2 regions of the Effusibacillus sp. SKA8 genome follow, and region 2 is predicted to be linked to the other one. Evidence: riboswitches for the same ligand, from Rfam matches in the RefSeq annotation. Region 2 holds a riboswitch; the other holds the start of a gene.
The links. Region 2 has a riboswitch for thiamine pyrophosphate ahead of thiE (thiamine phosphate synthase). Riboswitches for the same ligand answer to the same signal wherever they lie in the genome.
Positions count from the first base shown of each region.

Region 1: linked by a shared signal. The riboswitch ahead of thiC (phosphomethylpyrimidine synthase ThiC) and the one ahead of thiE (thiamine phosphate synthase) in region 2 are both predicted to bind thiamine pyrophosphate.

Region 1 covers NZ_JBZCSF010000010.1:82,823-92,024, reverse strand. The annotation lists gene AC4ED1_RS09835 (hypothetical protein) at 1-39, opposite strand, end outside; gene thiC (phosphomethylpyrimidine synthase ThiC) at 255-2,036, opposite strand; TPP riboswitch at 2,192-2,306, opposite strand; gene purD (phosphoribosylamine--glycine ligase) at 2,379-3,644, opposite strand; gene purH (bifunctional phosphoribosylaminoimidazolecarboxamide formyltransferase/IMP cyclohydrolase) at 3,967-5,550, opposite strand; gene purN (phosphoribosylglycinamide formyltransferase) at 5,682-6,344, opposite strand; gene purM (phosphoribosylformylglycinamidine cyclo-ligase) at 6,341-7,384, opposite strand; gene purF (amidophosphoribosyltransferase) at 7,468-8,883, opposite strand; gene purL (phosphoribosylformylglycinamidine synthase subunit PurL) at 8,868-9,202, opposite strand, start outside.
Region 2 covers NZ_JBZCSF010000014.1:622-9,823, reverse strand. The annotation lists gene AC4ED1_RS11765 (YhcN/YlaJ family sporulation lipoprotein) at 1-372, opposite strand, end outside; gene AC4ED1_RS11760 (hypothetical protein) at 462-644, shown strand; gene AC4ED1_RS11755 (CoA-binding protein) at 782-1,213, shown strand; partial or broken gene AC4ED1_RS11750 (MFS transporter) at 1,421-2,798, shown strand; TPP riboswitch at 2,806-2,908, shown strand; gene thiE (thiamine phosphate synthase) at 3,004-3,660, shown strand; gene thiS (sulfur carrier protein ThiS) at 3,644-3,844, shown strand; gene AC4ED1_RS11735 (thiazole synthase) at 3,861-4,652, shown strand; gene AC4ED1_RS11730 (MBL fold metallo-hydrolase) at 4,666-5,313, shown strand; gene AC4ED1_RS11725 (carbon starvation CstA family protein) at 5,450-7,522, shown strand; gene AC4ED1_RS11720 (YbdD/YjiX family protein) at 7,538-7,723, shown strand; gene AC4ED1_RS11715 (SIR2 family NAD-dependent protein deacylase) at 7,834-8,547, shown strand; gene AC4ED1_RS11710 (hypothetical protein) at 8,613-8,777, opposite strand; gene AC4ED1_RS11705 (DUF92 domain-containing protein) at 8,880-9,202, shown strand, end outside.

The sequences.
Region 1 (9,202 bases), on a different contig from region 2:
AGATGCAAATACTGCAATGGCCCATTTCTTGTATAACACGTCGTTTCTCCCCCTGAATATGTAGTTTGTTTGGAATGATTCCAATTTAAATGATAATGATTATCAATTCCAATATTAGAATACAACGAGCCGGGTGTTTTGTAAAGGGGGAAAATCAAAAAAGAAAGCACCCCAAAGGGTGCATCATTCAGCAATACAGTCATTCGGCCATCTCCCGTCCGATCTCCGGCACTCGTCGCATGCCGTGTACTCCCTCACCGGTAAATTTGCCCGCCGCTTTCCCGGAATTCCTTCGCCTTTTCCTTCAGCCCCTCTTCGATCGCCGCCTCAAAGTCAACGCCCTTGGTTTCGGCATATTCGCGGATATCCTGCGTGATCCTCATGCTGCAGAATTTGGGGCCGCACATCGAACAAAAATGCGCCGTTTTGGCCCCTTCGGCCGGAAGCGTTTCATCATGATACTCCATTGCCCGTTCCGGATCGAGGGACAGGTTGAACTGGTCGCGCCACCGGAATTCGAAGCGTGCCTTGGAGAGGGCGTCGTCCCGTTTTTGGGCGCCAGGATGCCCTTTTGCCAGATCGGCAGCGTGCGCCGCAATCTTATAGGCGATCACTCCTTCGCGAACGTCGTTTTTGTTCGGAAGGCCCAGGTGTTCCTTCGGGGTCACGTAACAAAGCATCGCAGTGCCGTACCAACCGATCATCGCCGCGCCGATCGCGGAAGTGATGTGGTCATAACCTGGCGCGATATCGGTCGTCAGCGGTCCCAACGTATAGAACGGCGCCTCATGGCAGATTTCCATCTGGAGATCCACATTTTCTTTAATCTTGTGCATCGGAACATGGCCGGGGCCTTCGATCATCACCTGAACGTCGTGTTTCCAAGCGATTTCGGTCAGTTCGCCCAGCGTTTTCAGTTCGGCGAATTGGGCCTCGTCGTTGGCGTCGGCGATCGATCCCGGGCGCAAGCCGTCTCCCAGCGAGAAGGCCACATCGTAGGTTTTCATGATTTCGCAAATCTCTTCAAAGTGGGTATACAGGAAGTTCTCCTGATGATGGGCGAGGCACCACGCCGCCATAATCGAGCCGCCGCGGGACACGATGCCGGTTACCCGTTTGGCGGTCAGCGGGATGTACCGCAAAAGCACGCCGGCGTGAATCGTGAAATAATCGACACCCTGTTCCGCCTGTTCGATCAACGTGTCGCGATAGACCTCCCAACTGAGATCCTCCACCACGCCGTTCACTTTTTCCAGGGCTTGATAGATCGGAACCGTTCCGATGGGAACGGGAGAATTGCGGATGATCCATTCGCGCGTAGTGTGGATGTTCTTTCCCGTGGACAGATCCATGACCGTGTCCGCGCCCCAGCGAATCGCCCAGGTCATCTTCTCGACTTCCTCTTCAATCGACGAAGCGACGGCGGAATTTCCAATATTGGCGTTCACTTTCACGTGAAAATTGCGCCCGATAATCATCGGCTCGCTTTCCGGATGGTTGATGTTCGCCGGAATGATCGCGCGGCCGCGGGCCACCTCTTCCCGGACAAATTCCGGCGACACCCCTTCCCGTATCGCGATGAACTCCATCTCCGGCGTAACGATGCCGCGGCGGGCATAGTGCAACTGTGTCACGTTTTTTCCCGGTTTCGCCCGCAGCGGACGGCGCTTGAGCCCCGGAAAAATCTCGCGGTTCGCCCGGGGATCGTCTGCCCGCAACCCATCGTCTTCCGGTTTGACTTCCCTCCCCTCATACTCTTCCACATCGCCCCGTTCCAAAATCCAACCGCGGCGCAAAGCCGGAAGCCCTTTTCGAATATCGACGGAACATGCGGCATCCGTATAAGGACCGCTTGTGTCGTAAACGCGAACGGGTTCGTTTTCAACCTCTCCCTGCGGAGTCGTCGACGGATGCAGTTGGATTTCCCGCATCGGAACCCGAATATCGGGGCGCGAACCCTGCACGTACACTTTGCGGCTCCCCGGAAAAGCGGACTTCAACTCGATGGCGGGCCGGTCTTGCAAACTTTTGGTCATATCCTTACCTCCTTTTTTTCGGAAACGACCCGAGCTTGGCAGACATGACCGGATAAAAACGGCAGGATTGGCTGTACAAGAAACCGGGTCCCGTTCAAAAACAGGACCCGGCCGACAATCCGCAAACGGGCAATCGCAAGCCTATCCGCGAAAAGATGCAAGCCAAACTACTTTCCCACGCTGGTATGATCCAGATCAGGTCCCGAGAGTCAAGGAACTTCATCGCGTTCCTTTCTCAGCCCAAGCTCTTGGGCACCCCTAGTAGCAACACTTTTTTTCTTACAATTCTAAATTACTCCAAGTGAAGAAGGTTTACAAGGCGGTTTTTGAAAAATTGCCTGGCTATTCCCGAAACGCTTTGTCGGAAATATCCGTCCGGTAGTGCATGCCTTCGAAACGGATGGATTTTACCCCGCGATAAGCCGCTTCTTTGGCTGCTTTCAAATCGGGCCCAAAGCCGGTTATGCCGAACACCCGGCCGCCGTTTGTGACAAACCGCCCGTTGGCGGCGGCAGTTCCCGCATGGAATGCCACCACTTGTTCCGGCAACCGGTCAAGCCCTTCAATCACGTCACCCTTCCTGTAAGCACCGGGATATCCTTGGGCCGCAAGAATGACACAAACGGCAGCCCCATTTTTCCAGGAAAGATTCACTTCGTTCAACCGGCCGTCGATCACCGCCTCCACCACGTCAACCAGATCGTTCTCCAACAAAGGCAGCACAACCTGCGTCTCCGGGTCGCCAAAACGGGCGTTAAACTCAATCACCTTCGGGCCTTCCGCCGTCAGCATCAATCCGGCGTACAGCACGCCTTTGTACGGCGTTCCTTTTGCCGCCAGCGCCTGAACCGCCGGGCGAACAATCGCCGCTTCCACTTCCCGCAACAGATCTTCGGTTACTTTGGGCACCGGCGCATAGGTTCCCATGCCTCCGGTATTCGGGCCGCGGTCCCCGTCGAAAACTTGCTTGTGATCCTGCGAGGGCACCATCAGTTTCACCGTCGTTCCATCCACAAATGCCATAACCGTCGCTTCTTCGCCCGCAAGAAACTCTTCGACCACCACCTGGCTTCCCGCCTCGCCAAACGCCTTCGCTTCCATAATCGTCCGGACGGCATCCTCCGCTTCGGCGAGGGTTTGCGCCACAATCACGCCTTTTCCCGCCGCCAAACCATCCGCTTTTACGACGATCGGGGCGCCTTGTTCCCGAATGTATTGCAAAGCGGCTCGCATATCCGTGAAAGTGCGGTACTTGGCTGTGGGAATCCCGTTGGTCAGCATCAAATCCTTGGCGAACGCCTTGCTGCCTTCAATCAGGGCGGCCGCTTTGCACGGTCCGAAAATCCGCAGCCCGCGCCGCTCAAACTCGTCCACCACACCCGCCAAAAGGGCCGCTTCCGGTCCGACCACCGTCAGATCGATTTTTTCCCGCTCCGCAAAATCGGCCAACCGGTTGACCGCATCCGCAGGAATCGCGACACACTCCGCCAGTTCCGCGATCCCAGCATTGCCCGGAGCGCAGAACACCTTTTGCACGCGCGGGCTTTGGGCTAGCTTCCAGACAAGAGCGTGTTCACGACCCCCGCTTCCGATCACGAGCACTTTCATACAATTGCCCTCCTTTTTCGACAGACAAGGTCTGACCTCCTGTTTGCATGCGGTTCTGACCTGCCGTATCTGTGCATCTGCAGCCATACAAGGTCTGACCTGTGTTTGACATCCGCTTCTTTTTCCGCACGCGCCTTTTTCGCTCCCGTCTGTCAAACGATGTCACGCGATGCGGGATTTTGAACGCGAACACGGGTCAGACCTTATTTTTCAATTTGTTGTCTTGTGGCTATCGCATTTCCAAGCCATTTCGCGTCATATCTTGGCAGATTTCTCCGCTGCTTGTCGAATTCAAAAATTCGACAAGCAAATCGGCAAAAAATTAATGCTTAAAGTGCCGGATTCCGGTAAACACCATCGCAATTCCCAAACGGTCCGCCGCCTCGATGGATTCCGCGTCTTTAATGGAACCGCCCGGCTGAATGATCGCCGTGATTCCCGCTTTCCCCGCCTCTTCAACGGTATCGGGCATCGGGAAGAACGCGTCGGAGGCAAGCACCGCTCCTTTCGCCAGATCGCCCGCCTGTTCAATCGCGATTTTGGCGGCTCCGACCCGGTTCATCTGCCCGGCGCCGATGCCGATGGTTCGGTTCTCGCGCACCAACACGATCGCGTTGGACTTGACGTGTTTGACCACCTTCCAGCCGAACAGAAGCTGTTTCAATTCTTCCTGCGTCGGCTGGCGGCGGGTCACCACTTGCAAGTCGTTCTCCGAAACGGCCTTCCGATCCAGGTCTTGAATCAACAAACCGCCTTCCACTTTCAATGTGGTGCGGGAAACGGAAAGCGCGGACGCGGATTGTTCGCCGTCAGGGCCTTTGGCGGCGCTGTCCGCCCCTCCTTCTCCGACTGCCACTTCCAGCAGCCTGAGGTTTTTCTTTTTGCTCAAAATGTCAAACGCCGCCGGCTCAAAACCAGGCGCCAGAATAATTTCCAGGAACAGTTCGGACATTGCCCGGGCGGTCTCAACGTCCACTGGGCGGTTCAATGCGATGATGCCGCCAAAGATGGAGACCGGGTCCGCCTCGTACGCTTTCTTCCAAGCCCCGCAGATCGTATCCGCAATTCCGACACCGCACGGATTGGTGTGTTTCACCGCTACAACAGCGGGTTCCCTGAATTCCTTGACGATGGAAAGCGCCGCGTTGGCATCGTTGATGTTGTTGTAGGACAATTCTTTCCCGTGCAGTTGTTTCGCTCCCGCGATGGTGTCCGCGCCCGCAGCCGGTTCGCGATAGAACGCCGCTTTTTGGTGCGGATTTTCGCCGTACCGGAGATCCTGCGCTTTTTCGTAAGTCAGCGTGATCGTTTCCGGGAACTCTTCCCCTGTCTGGCTCGTCATGTACTGAGCCACCAGCGCGTCGTAGGCGGCGGTGTGACGGAACACCTTGGCCGCTAGGGCAAGGCGGGTTTCTTCCGGAATCGGTTGTCCCGCGTCGAGACTTTCCACTACCAAGCCGTAATCGGCAGCGTCCACCAGCACGATCACATCGCGGTAATTTTTCGCGGCGGCGCGAAGCATGGAAGGTCCGCCGATGTCGATGTTCTCGATGGCTTCCTCATGGGTTACGCCCGGTTTGAGAATCGTTTCTTTAAACGGGTAGAGGTTCACCACAACCAGATCGATCGGCCGGATCCCAAGCCTTTCAATCGCCTGCATATGCTCCGGATTGCTTCTCACAGCCAATAAACCGCCGTGTATGTTCGGATGGAGGGTTTTCACCCGTCCGTCCATAATCTCCGGAAAGCCAGTGACATCCGAAATGCCCGTCACCGGGATGCCCTCTTGTTCGAGCAGTTTCGCGGTTCCTCCGGTCGATACAACCTCCACGCCGTGCCGGACAAGCGCTTTCGCCAGTTCCACCACGCCGGTCTTGTCCGATACGCTGATTAACGCCCGTTTCATGGCAAAAAAACCCCCCAACCAAATCCCCATCAAAGTAACGCGAACACCTCCGCCAAACTGACGTCAAGCTTCGCCGCGCGTTCCGAATCGATCCGCCGCAAAAGATGACGCAGTGGCATTCGGGTTCCGAATTACTTTGACGGGGACTGTTCATGATGTTTTTTATATTCCACCGTTCTCCCGTTTAGCGTGATCCAACCCCTTGCAAAATCAGCGACCACCCGTGGCAACAGCCGATGCTCCACCGCGTGGATTTTCGCCGTTAGCGTCTCTCTCGTCTCGTTCTCTTCAATCATGACTATTTCTTGGGCGATGACCGGCCCCGTATCCATTCCTTCATCCACAAAGTGGACGGTCACTCCCGTCCGCTTCACGCAAGCTTCCAAAGCCTGTCCAATCGCATCCTTGCCGGGGAACATCGGAAGCAGCGAAGGATGCAAATTCAGGATGCGGCCGCGATACGGTTCCAGCAGAGTCGGCCCCACCAGCCGCATATAGCCCGCCAGTACGATAAAATCGACTTGCTTCTCGGTGAGTTCCGCTAGAATGCGCGCTTCATAAGCGGCTTTGTCGGGATACTCCTTCGGCACGACAACCAGTGCCGGAACCCCCGCCTGCTGCGCCCGGTTCACCGCCTTCGCTTCCGGTTTGTCGCACACCACCAGCACGATTTCCCCTCCGCCGAGGTTGCCTTCCGCAGCGCGTTCCAACAATACCTGCAAGTTGCTCCCGCTGCCCGAGGCAAACACGGCGATTCGCTTTCCTGCGGTTTGTTCTGCCGCCCGCCCGCTCATACGGTTCCCTCGATTCCGGGAATCCGGACTTCCCGTTTGCCTTCGACAATTCGTCCGATACGGTATGCCCGTTCCCCCAGACTGATGGCTTCCTTGACAAAATCGTCCGCCTGCTCTTCCGGAACCACCGCAACCAGGCCGATCCCCATATTGAACGTGCGATACATATCGACTGCCGGGATCTGCCCTTCCCGCTGCAACAACTCGAAAATCGGCAGCACCGGCCAGGAACCGGTCCGGATCTCCGCCGCGCATCCGTCCGGCAACACCCGCGGAATGTTCTCGAGAAAACCGCCGCCGGTGATATGGGCCATTGCGCGAACATCAAACTTTCCGCAAAGGGCGAGGCCGTTTTTGACATAAATACGCGTTGGCGTCAAAAGCTCTTCCCCGAGTGTTTGCGCGAGACCGTGGGGCTGCGAATCCAGAGAGTACCCGCGATCTGCAAGGAAGACCTTGCGAACCAGCGAGTACCCGTTGGAGTGCAGCCCGTTCGAGCCGAGCCCGATCAGTACGTCGCCCGGCCGCACCCGGCTGCCATCGATCATCTTGCTTTTATCGACGATTCCGACGGCAAAGCCCGCAATGTCGTATTCCCCGTCGCCGTACATGCCGGGCATCTCCGCTGTCTCGCCGCCCACCAGCGCACAACCGGCCTGTACGCAGCCGTCCGCGATGCCTTTGACGATTTGTTCGGCCGTCTCGGGAACGAGCTTTCCCGTAGCCAGATAATCCAGGAAAAACAGGGGTTCCGCGCCCATCACGAGGATGTCGTTCACACACATGGCAACCGCGTCGATACCGATCGTATCGTGTTTGTCCATCAGAAAAGCGATTTTCAGTTTGGTGCCAACCCCGTCAGTTCCCGATACCAAAACCGGTTCTTTATATTTGTCCGGATCCAGTTGAAAACCGCCGCCAAATCCCCCCAGTGCGGTAATCACTTCAGGCCGGAGCGTGCGGGCGACATGCGGTTTGATCCGGTCAACCGTCTCGTTGCCTGCGTCGATATTGACACCCGCTTGCGCGTATGCGTCCAACCGCGATTGTCCCTGAGAATCTGAAGGAGCAACGCGATCTCCCTGCGATGCGCCCGTTCGGTTCTGTTCGCTCACGTTTCCCCCTACCTTTCCAGCATGTGTTTTTCGAGGTCTTCGTAGATCTCGGTCGGATACCGCCCGGTAAAGCAAGCGTTGCAAAATTTGTGATTCGTTGTGTCTTCCTCCCCGAACGCCCGAAGCATCGCCGTTTCCGACAGGTAATGCAAAGAATCCGCCCCGATATACTCCCGGATTTCATCCACCGTTTTGTTCGCGGCGATCAATTCGTTTCTCGCCGACGTGTCAATCCCGTAAAAACAGGCGTGTGTGACAGGCGGCGACGAGATCAGCAGATGCACTTCCGTCGCGCCGGCGTCCCGCAGCATTTTGACAATCCGTTTGGAAGTGGTGCCGCGAACGATGGAATCGTCGATCAGCGCGACCCGTTTTCCTTCCACCACTTTGCGAACGGCCGACAACTTCAGTTTCACCCCGCGTTCGCGCAGTTCCTGGCTCGGCTGGATGAACGTCCGGCCGATATATTTGTTTTTGATCAACCCGATTTCGTAAGGAATGCCGGTCGCTTCCGCATATCCGATCGCGGCGGAGATGGAGGATTCTGGAACGCCGATCACGACATCCGCCTCCACCGGATGCTCTTCTGCCAAAAGCTTGCCGAATCTCTTGCGGATGGAGTGGACGTTCACCCCGTCAATGTCCGAATCCGGACGCGCAAAATAAATGTACTCAAAGGTGCAGAGCGAGGTTTTGGAAGAGAATGCGAATTTTTCCGAACGCAGGCCGTTTTTGTCGATGATCAGCATTTCGCCCGGTTCAACGTCCCGCATGAATTCGGCGCCAATCGTATCAAACGCGCACGTTTCGGATGCAACCACATACGCGCCTTCGAATTGGCCAAGCGCCATCGGGCGCAATCCGTGCGGATCCCGCATGGCCAACAGCTTGTCGTCAGTCAGAATCAGAAACGCATACGCGCCTTTCACGACGGATAGCGATTCTTTGACGTTCTCCTCGATTGTCGGCAGTCCCGACTTGGCGATCAGGTGGGCGACCACTTCGGTATCGCTGGTCGTTTGAAAAATACTTCCCTGCCGTTCCAGTCTCCCGTGAATTTGGTACGCGTTGATCAGATTCCCGTTATGGGCGAGCGCCATGTTGCCGCGTTGGAATCCGAACGTCAACGGCTGCGCATTGGCAACGGAAGAATCGCCCGTCGTCGAGTAGCGGACATGGCCGATTGCCGAATGACCTTTCAGCGTCTTGAGAATATCTTCGTTGAACACCTCGGACACAAGCCCCATGCCCTTGTGCGAATACAGTTTGCGGCCGTCAACGGTCGCGATTCCCGCGCTTTCCTGGCCGCGGTGCTGCAGGGCATAAAGGCCGTAATAGGTCAGTTCCGCCGCATTTTCATGGCCGAATATCCCAAATACGCCGCATTCCTCATGCCATTTGTCCGAATTTATTTCATGATGCATGGGATGGCACCTCTCCATGTAGTTGCAAGTTTGTCAACCTGTTCGTCAACCGCAACTTGGCCGTTTACGGCGATCACGAGGTTCGTTCCTTGCACGCGGCCGATGCGGGCACACGGAATTTTATGCTCCCGTGCGAGAGCTTCAAACTCTGCCGCCTTGTCAGGCTCCACTTCCAGGATGATCCGGGAAGGGCTTTCCGCAAACAGGGCAAAATCCGGTCGCAGCTCTGTCGTCAATTCAACAGCCGCTCCCTTTCCTCCCGCGATTGCGGACTCCGCCAGCGCGACCGCCAGTCCGCCTTCCGCACAGTCATGGGCCG
Region 2 (9,202 bases):
GTCCGATTTCAAGTCGACACCAACCAGGGAAAGGCGGCCGATCAACAACACGTAAGCCCGCTCGACACCGGGAATCCCCGTAAGAATTTGTGCGATATGGTCCGCTTGTTGGGACGGATTGCCATACGTTTGCGGCCGTTCGGCCTGCTGGTTCGCTCGTATGTTTTTTTGTTGATCCGGGTTGCCCGGTTTTTCGGGTGCTTCTTTGGCGGACGGGTGTTCCTCCCCCGGAGGGGTGCGCTCCTGGCTGGGCCGGTTCATACCGTCGGCGGTCGGTCCGTATTTTGGCGCCTGGGCTACCGGACGACACCCCGCAACGGTTAGAAAAGCACAGAAAGCGAGAATGGCTGCCGCCCATTTTTTATCATTCATACCAATCACCTCAGGCGTAGTATTGCCTGCACCTCAAAATATTCGTAAGGGATCTCACGGAAATTTTGGTTGAATATGGGGTAGTATAGATGGCAGAGGTGACGGGAATGTCTTGGGTGTATTACGGGAAACTGTTTGACAGCAAATTTCAGGCGGGTTGTCTGGCGGCGAGAATTCGGGACGACTGGTGGACCAATCCGGCCAGGTCTCCCCGATTTGTCGGCATTTATCAAACGAAATCCGGGCGCTACGGCGTGAAATACCTGTGGTGACTGGCTTTTTCACGTGGAACAATTGGCAAAATTCCGAAAAATGATGGAAATTGTCGGTTGCCCCGGTCGAAAATTCAACAAAAAATTCCATGCTCCAGATTGAAGCACTGGAGTAGAGATGTTAGGAGGAATTGACTATGCACAAAAATCCGGATGATCAAAAAATTGCGAAATTGCTGCGTGAATCCAAGACGATTGCCGTGTTTGGCCTGTCGGACGATCCGGCCAAAGCGAGCAATCAAGTGGCCCAGTATTTGCAGTCACAGGGATATGAAATCGTTCCGATCAATCCCAAACTGACGACCGTATTGGGACGGAAGGCCTACCCGACGCTGTTGGATGTCGAAGGCCCCGTCGATATTGTTGACGTATTCCGTCGAAGCGAGCAAATTCCGGAAGTCGTCGATCAGGTGATGCAAATGAAGCACAAGCCGAAAGCGGTCTGGATCCAGCTGGGCATCGTCAACGACGAGCAGTGCCAGCGGGTTGAGGAAGCGGGGATGATGGCCATCCAGGACGCTTGTATGAAAATCGAACATCGCCGCTTGCTCGACCAAGAGGCGCTTTAAAAATAGCTTTCCTCTCCTGATTTGGAATTGGATTGCCGATATGGGGCAAATTATCATTAAGGATGGGAGAACGACCATCCGCTGTTTCAGAAAAATAGGATACAGGGGAGGAACTGATTTCATGAATCCGGATCGGGCAGCCACGCTACCAGCCGAAAAGGAGCAAACCCATGCAGACCGCTCCTGATCGCCGGACTGATTGTAGCCATGCTTTTTGCATCTCTGGACAATACAATCGTCGGCACTGCAATGCCTAAGATTGTCGGAGAACTTGGCGGATTAGACATGATGACCTGGTTAACGACGGCGTATATGTTAAGTTCTACAGCAGTTGTCCCGGTTGCCGGCAAACTTGCCGACCTGATCGGTCGGAAAGTGGTGTATGTTGCGGAGCTTACAATTTTTAGGTTTTCTACATAAATCTTCCGGTTGGCATTTTGGCAACTGTCCTGATCAGCATGGGGCTTAAGGGGCATCATGCTGATCGACCGGTTGCAATTGACATTGGCGGGATTATTACGATGATTGGCGGCGTGGTCAGCTTGCTGCTTGCGTTAACGTTTTGGGGCAAAGATTACCCCTGGACATCGTGGCAAATCCTCAGTCTGTTTCTTGGGTCAGCGGTGTTTCTCGCTCTGTTTGCGGTCATCGAGTCGAAAACACGTGAACCCATTTTACCGATGTACTTGTTTGAACATAAACCCTTCTCCGTTTTGAACGGGATCGGCTTCCTGATGTCTGTCGGGATGTTCGGAGCCATTATGTTTGTCCCCCTGTTTATGCAAGGAATTATTAGAATTAGTCCTTCCGCCTCCGGAACCGTCATGATGCCCATGATGCTCACCATGATAGCGGCAAGTATTCTTGGCGGTCGATCGGTAAGAAAAATTGGCATCCGTACCCAAATTATGATCGGGATGATCACAATGGCTGTGGGATTTTGGCTCTTGTCGACAATGGGAATCCTGACTTCAAAATGGGTCGCCATGAGTTATATGATGGTGCTTGGGGTGGGAATTTTGGTCTGATGATGCCGATCCTAACCCTCGCTCTGCAAGAAGCGTTTCCCAGGTCAGAACTGGGGGTGGTCACTTCCTCCAGCCAATTTTTTCGGCAAATCGGAGGAACATTCGGGATGACGATTTTGGGGGCTGTTATGAATTATCGTTCAACCAGTTTGTTGACCGAACAGCTGGTGCCGATGCTGGAAAAACTGCCTCCCCAGTCGCACGGGATGGCGGAACAGTTTGCATCGATGATCAGAAGCAATCTCCAAGGCTTGTATTCGATCTTATTAAGCCCGGAAACATTGCAAAAAATACCATCCGCTGTCCAACAACTGCTGCTTCCGGTTTTGAAGACGGCTTTGGTGGATACATTGCACAACGTGTTTCTGTACGGCTTGCTGTTTGTCCTGCTTGGTGCTCTGTTGACACCCTTTGTTGGACCTTGGACAGAAAAAAGGGAAAAACTGTCCAGTAGAAACACGATCAATCTTTCGTACACTTGTGCCGGGCAGATGGGAGGACATCTTTGCCTTTTCTTTATCCCCCTTTCTTTTCTTGCTGAAATATGTTACTTTTGAATCGATATATCTCCACTAGGGGTGCTGCTTGTCGGCTGAGAGAGGATTTCCTCAACCCTTGGAACCTGGCACTAGATAATGCTAGCGTAGGGAAGTGGGTGACGACACTGCATAAATTGCGTCATTCTTGCGTCATTTGCCGCCTTCCCGTAGTAAGGAAGCGGTTTTTTTGCTATCTGACGCGGAAAGAGAAGTGTGAATTTGTATGGACAGCAGATTGTATGTGATAACCGGTTCCGCTTTTTTAAAAGGGCGGCGCCTGGAAGACGTGATCAACGAAGCCATTCGCGGCGGAGCGGACTGCGTTCAATTGCGGGAAAAAGACTTGTCGGGCAGGGCTTTGTTGGAAATGGCAACCGTTTTGCGGAGGCTGACGAGAGAGAAAGGGATCCCGTTTATTGTCAATGACAGGTTGGATATTGCGCTTGCTTCCAATGCGGATGGCGTGCATCTCGGCCAGGACGATCTGCCGATCGGAACCGCAAGAGAGTTGCTCGGACCCGACAAGATCGTCGGCATCTCGACGCACAATCCGCGGGAAGCGGTGGCAGCAGAACGGGCGGGCGCCGATTACATCGGATTGGGACCTGTCAATCCGACCGAAACCAAACCCGATGCAAAAGCGGCTATCGGTGTGGAAGGGGTGCGGGAGGTCCGCCGCCACGTATCGATTCCGATTGTAGCGATCGGCGGAATCAAACGGGAAGATGTGGGCGAAATTATCCGCGCCGGCGCAAACGGAGTCGCTGTGATCAGCGCGATCATAGGAGCTGATGACGTGTACGGAGCGGCGTTTGCCATGCGGTCAGCAATCGATCGCGTTCGGGGGGAGGACGGGAAACGGCATGGAACTTACGATTAACGGTCAGGTCAAAAATATTCCCGGTGCCAAAACGCTTGCCGATGTGGTTAACCATTACGGTCTCAGCGACAAGATTATCGTGATCGAGCACAATCTGGAGATTGTGCCGCGGGAAAAGTACGGGGCAACCAAAGTGGCACCCGGAGACAAAATCGAGATCGTCCACTTTGTTGGTGGCGGTTGATTAAGGAGGATACCAAATGGCAATACAAACCATGCAAACGGATGAATTGCGGATTGGCAACCACGTTTTTAGCTCCCGGCTGTTTCTTGGCACGGGCAAGTTCCCCGATTTGGACATACAGCAACGGGCGGTCGACGCGTCCGGTGCCGAGGTGCTGACATTTGCCGTCCGGCGGCTGAATCTTGAGAATCCGGATGCGCCGAATTTCCTGGAACGTCTGGATCTAAAAAAATTCACCCTGCTGCCGAACACCGCCGGTGCCACCACGGCGGAAGAAGCGGTTCGCATTGCGCGTCTCGCCCAAGCGTCGGGACTGTGTGACATGATCAAAGTCGAAGTGATCGGCGATCCGAAAACCCTTTTGCCCGATCCGATCGAAACGCTAAAAGCGACCCGGATTCTTGTCGAGGAGGGGTTTACGGTTCTGACCTACACTTCAGATGACCCGATTCTTGCCCGCCGCTTGCAGGATGCGGGTGCGCACGCCGTGATGCCGGGCGCTTCCCCGATCGGTTCCGGACTGGGAATCGTGAACCCGCATTATCTCAAATTCATCATTGAAGAAGCAAAAGTTCCGGTCATCATTGATGCGGGAGTCGGCTCTCCGGCGGATGCGGCCCTGGCGATGGAACTGGGTGCGGACGGTGTGCTGCTCAACACCGCTGTGGCCGGCGCGAAAGATCCGGTGTTGATGGCGGAGGCGATGAAACTGGCGGTGGAAGCGGGACGCAAGGGTTATCTTGCCGGCAGAATTCCGAAAAAACGGTACGCAAGCGCGTCCTCTCCGCTTGAAGGCATGATCGAATAGGGAGGAGACCGGCATGCACATTCAGGGGTTCGCGCTTGGTGCGTTTCAAACGAACTGTTACGTTCTTACGGATGAGGGTACACGCACTGCCATTGTCATTGATCCGGGGTATAACCCGGACATTGTGCTGGATGCGATCGACGGTTATCAGGTGACGCATATTTTGTTGACCCACGCTCATTTGGACCATATCGGAGGGCTTGGAAAACTCAAAGAATTGACTGGAGCCCCGATTCTCATCCACGAAAACGAAAAAAACTGGCTGACCGATCCCATGTTGAACGGATCGGGCAGATGGCCGCAACTAGGAGGGTTGATTACCGGTCCCGCAGCGGACCGGTTTGTCGCGGAGGGCGATAAAATCCCGTTTGCGGATCGCGAGTTGTCGGTGGTTTTCGTGCCGGGACATTCCCCCGGATCGGTCGCCTACATTTTGGAGAATCAAGTGTTTGCAGGCGATACGCTGTTTTACGGAAGCGTCGGGAGAACGGATTTGCCCGGTGGGGATTTTGACACGCTGGCGACAAGCATCAAAACCAAACTCTACACGCTTCCACCAAATACGATCGTGTATCCCGGCCACGGGCCGGAGACGACCATCGGACGGGAACGAAACTACAACCCGTTTGTCCGGGATGATTATGTCCATAACGGGAAATAGGAGGATGTAAATGGGTTGCACCACCATCCTGTTTTCCGATAATGGAATATGTGTGGAGGATTGATTTGTTGCCAAAGGGGGAGATATAATTAGATTATTAACTTAAAATTATTAAAATTTACAGAGGGGGGTCTTTGTGAAAAAAGGAGTGCTTTCCATTCTGCTCTGGACCGCGATTTCGGTCCTTGGCGCCGCGGCGTTCGGACTGCTGGCACTGTCGAGAGGGGAAACAATTTCAGCCGCCTGGCTGGTTGTTGCCGCTGTCAGCTCGTATGCGGTTGCATATCGATTTTATAGTAAATTTATCGCCAGAAAAATTTACGAAGTGAATGACAACCGCGCGACCCCGGCTGAAATCAACAACGACGGGAAGGACTACGTTCCGACGCAAAAATGGGTGTTATTCGGGCATCACTTTGCCGCAATTGCAGGAGCGGGTCCGTTGGTCGGCCCAATTCTGGCGGCCCAGATGGGATATCTGCCGGGGGCGCTTTGGATTATTGTCGGCGTCGTTCTTGCGGGAGCCGTGCAAGACTCCGTGATTTTGATGGCGTCGATGCGCCGAAACGGCAAATCGCTCGGGCAAATGGCAAAAGAAGAAGTCGGCCCGTTTGGCGGAATGATCGCGTCGTTTGGGATTCTTGCGATTATGATCATCTTGATTGCCGTGCTGGGTTTGGTGGTTGTGAAAGCGCTTGCGGAATCTCCGTGGGGCGTGTTTACGATTGCAATGACGATTCCGATTGCCATCTTTATGGGGATTTACATGCGGTTTATCCGTCCGGGACGCGTTTTCGAAGGTTCCGTTATCGGATTTGTGCTGCTGATTTTGTCTCTGTGGGCCGGCCAGTATGTCGCTGCAGACCCGGCGTTGTCGAAAATGTTTACCTTCCGGGCCGACCAGCTGGCGATCATGATCGCCATTTACGGCTTTATCGCATCGATCTTGCCGGTTTGGTTGTTGCTGGCGCCACGCGATTACCTGAGTTCGTTCCTTAAGATTGGAACCATTTTCCTGTTGGCTATCGGCATTCTGCTTGTGCTGCCCGATTTGAAAATGCCTGCCATCAGCAGATTCGTGGATGGAAGCGGTCCGGTATTTGCGGGTCCCTTGTTCCCGTTCCTGTTTATTACGATCGCGTGCGGTGCGGTGTCGGGGTTCCATTCGCTGGTTTCCTCCGGCACAACACCGAAGATGCTGGAAAAGGAATCCCATTCCCGGATGATCGGTTACGGCGGCATGCTGATGGAATCGGGCGTGGCGGTAATGGCCTTGATTGCCGCTTGTGCGCTGGAGCCGGGACTTTACTTCGCGATGAACTCACCGGCGGCTGTGATCGGGGCGGATGCGGCGGCAGCCGCTGCGAAAATCTCCGCCTGGGGATTCCAGGTGACTCCCGAACAAATTACCAACGCCGCGAAAGAAATTGGCGAGAAAACGATCCTGTCCCGCACGGGTGGAGCTCCGACTTTGGCCGTTGGGATGGCGGAGATTTTCTCCCAGTTCCTTGCCGGAGCAAAGGCGTTCTGGTATCATTTCGCGATTTTGTTTGAAGCGGTCTTTATTCTCACAACGATTGACGCGGGAACCCGGATCGGACGTTTCATGATCCAGGACATCATCGGCAACTTCTACAAACCGTTTGCCCGTACCGATGTATTTGCGTATAACGTCATTGCATCGGCGTTGATTACGCTCGGTTGGGGATATTTCCTCTATCAGGGCGCCGTTGACCCGTTTGGCGGCATCAACTCCCTGTGGGCGCTGTTCGGGATTTCTAACCAGATGCTGGCGGGGATCGCCCTTGCGGTGGCAACCACCATTATCATCAAAATGGGCAAAGCCCGTTACGCTTGGGTGACAATCGTTCCGTTCGTCTGGTTGTGTGTGACAACCTTGGGAGCAGCCTTCATGAAACTGTTCTCTTCCGACCCGGCGATCGGATTCTTCGCGCATGCCAACAAATATCAAGCTGGCATCGATAAAGGTCAGGTGATGGCCCCGGCGAAGAATATGGATGTCATGCATCAGATCGTTTTCAATGACCGTTTGGATGCAGCTGTTACCGCGATCTTTATCGGGGTTGTGGTCCTCCTGATTCTGAACGCGCTGTGGACATGGTTCAACATTCTGGTCCGCAAGCAAAAATATGAATTGAAGGAAACGCCGTTCGTTCAATCGAAATATCCGAGTACAACGGGAGCGTGATCGGTCGTGAAACAAATGTTGGGGTGGATCAGCCAGGCCCGGTCAAACGTAAAGACGATTTTCGGCATCCCGGATTACGAAAAATATCTGAAGCATCACGAGTCCACCCATCCGGACCAGCCTCCCATGTCGGAAAAAGAGTTCTACATGTATGCATTGAAAAATCGGTATGAAAGCGGATCGGTAACCCGCTGCTGTTAACCGTGTGGGCTACCTCAAGCTTCCCGCGTTCCGCGGGCGGCTTGAGGTGGTTTTTTTACGTGCATCAGGAACCTGTCCCGGGAACACAACTAAAACAGGGGGTGGGGAAAATGTGCATACCGAAAGCCGCGAAACAGATCGACGAGCAACTGGTCGGGAAGTGGAAACGGTGGGCGGCAAAGGCGATCCATCCGGTGGCGATTACGGGAGCCGGCATTTCGGTGGCAAGCGGACTGCCCACAGTTTCGGCCGAATGGAAGGGGATCGAATTGCGGGATTTTTTTACCCGCGAGATGTTCGTTAGCGAGACCGCAAGATTTTACCAATATTACCGCCATATTCTCCGGCATTGGCAAACCGCCAAACCGAATCCGGCGCATATCGCCCTTGCGGAAAACGGTATGCCAATCATAACGCAAAACATCGATGGTCTGCATACCCGTGCCGGGAGCCCGCATGTGCTCGAGCTGCACGGAAACTTGCTGGAACTCACTTGCCGTCGGTGTGAGGCGATTTTCCCGTCCGATATGGCGTTTCAGGCAGAAATCCCAGCTTGTCCGTCCTGCAATCATCTTTTAAAACCCAATATTGTATTGGTAGGCGAAGAAGTATATCATTATGGAACAGCGGTGGATTGGGTCGGCAAGGCCGATTTGCTGCTGATTGTGGGAACCCGTCTGGAGATGGCGCCCTGTCGGCAACTTCCTAAGATCGCTTTCAGAAATGGCGTCCCGGTAATCCGCATCAACCGGGCGGCGGAGAAGATTTTGCCGGCGATTTTGCCGCAACAGGCTGGCGCTTGGAAAACGCGCAACAAAACGTAAAAAAGCCTTCAACCATTCCACGATGGTCAAAGGCGTTGCCGTCCGGCCGTGGCATATGTAATTTCTCACCAACGGGATTCCGGACCGGCAGTGATAAATGCGATGGAAAGAAACGCGCCCGCAATTCCGACAAACACAGCGGCAAGCCCAGCGGGGTTGTGTGAAAGAAGCAAAGCGAACACAGCAAAAATTGCACACATGATTGCAATACCCAAATAATAGCGAAACACGGAATCTCCTCCTAGTCGAGCCAAGTTCTATCTTACATAGTACCACGAATTTTTGTGACTATGCAACATTTGTCACAAAATCGCCATGAAAGATGGGGAAAAATGATGGATTGGATAGCCGGAATGATCGGCAGTGTAATGATTGCGGGAATCGCATACCGGAAGCGGTCGTTGTCATTGTCGGGCATGCTTGCCGCCGTCTTGTTGGGAACCGTGCTGTACGCTTTGGGGAGCGCCGCGTGGTTCGGCACTTTGATCGCCTTTTTCGTTTCTTCGTCTTTTTTGTCGAAATGGAAGCAAAAAGTGAAAGAAAAACTGGAAACGGTGTACGAAAAAACGGGAAGGCGGGATGCGAGCCAGGTGTTTGCCAACGGCGGATTGGGAGTTTTGTTGTGCGTTGCGAATTATTTTTGGCCGAATCCGGT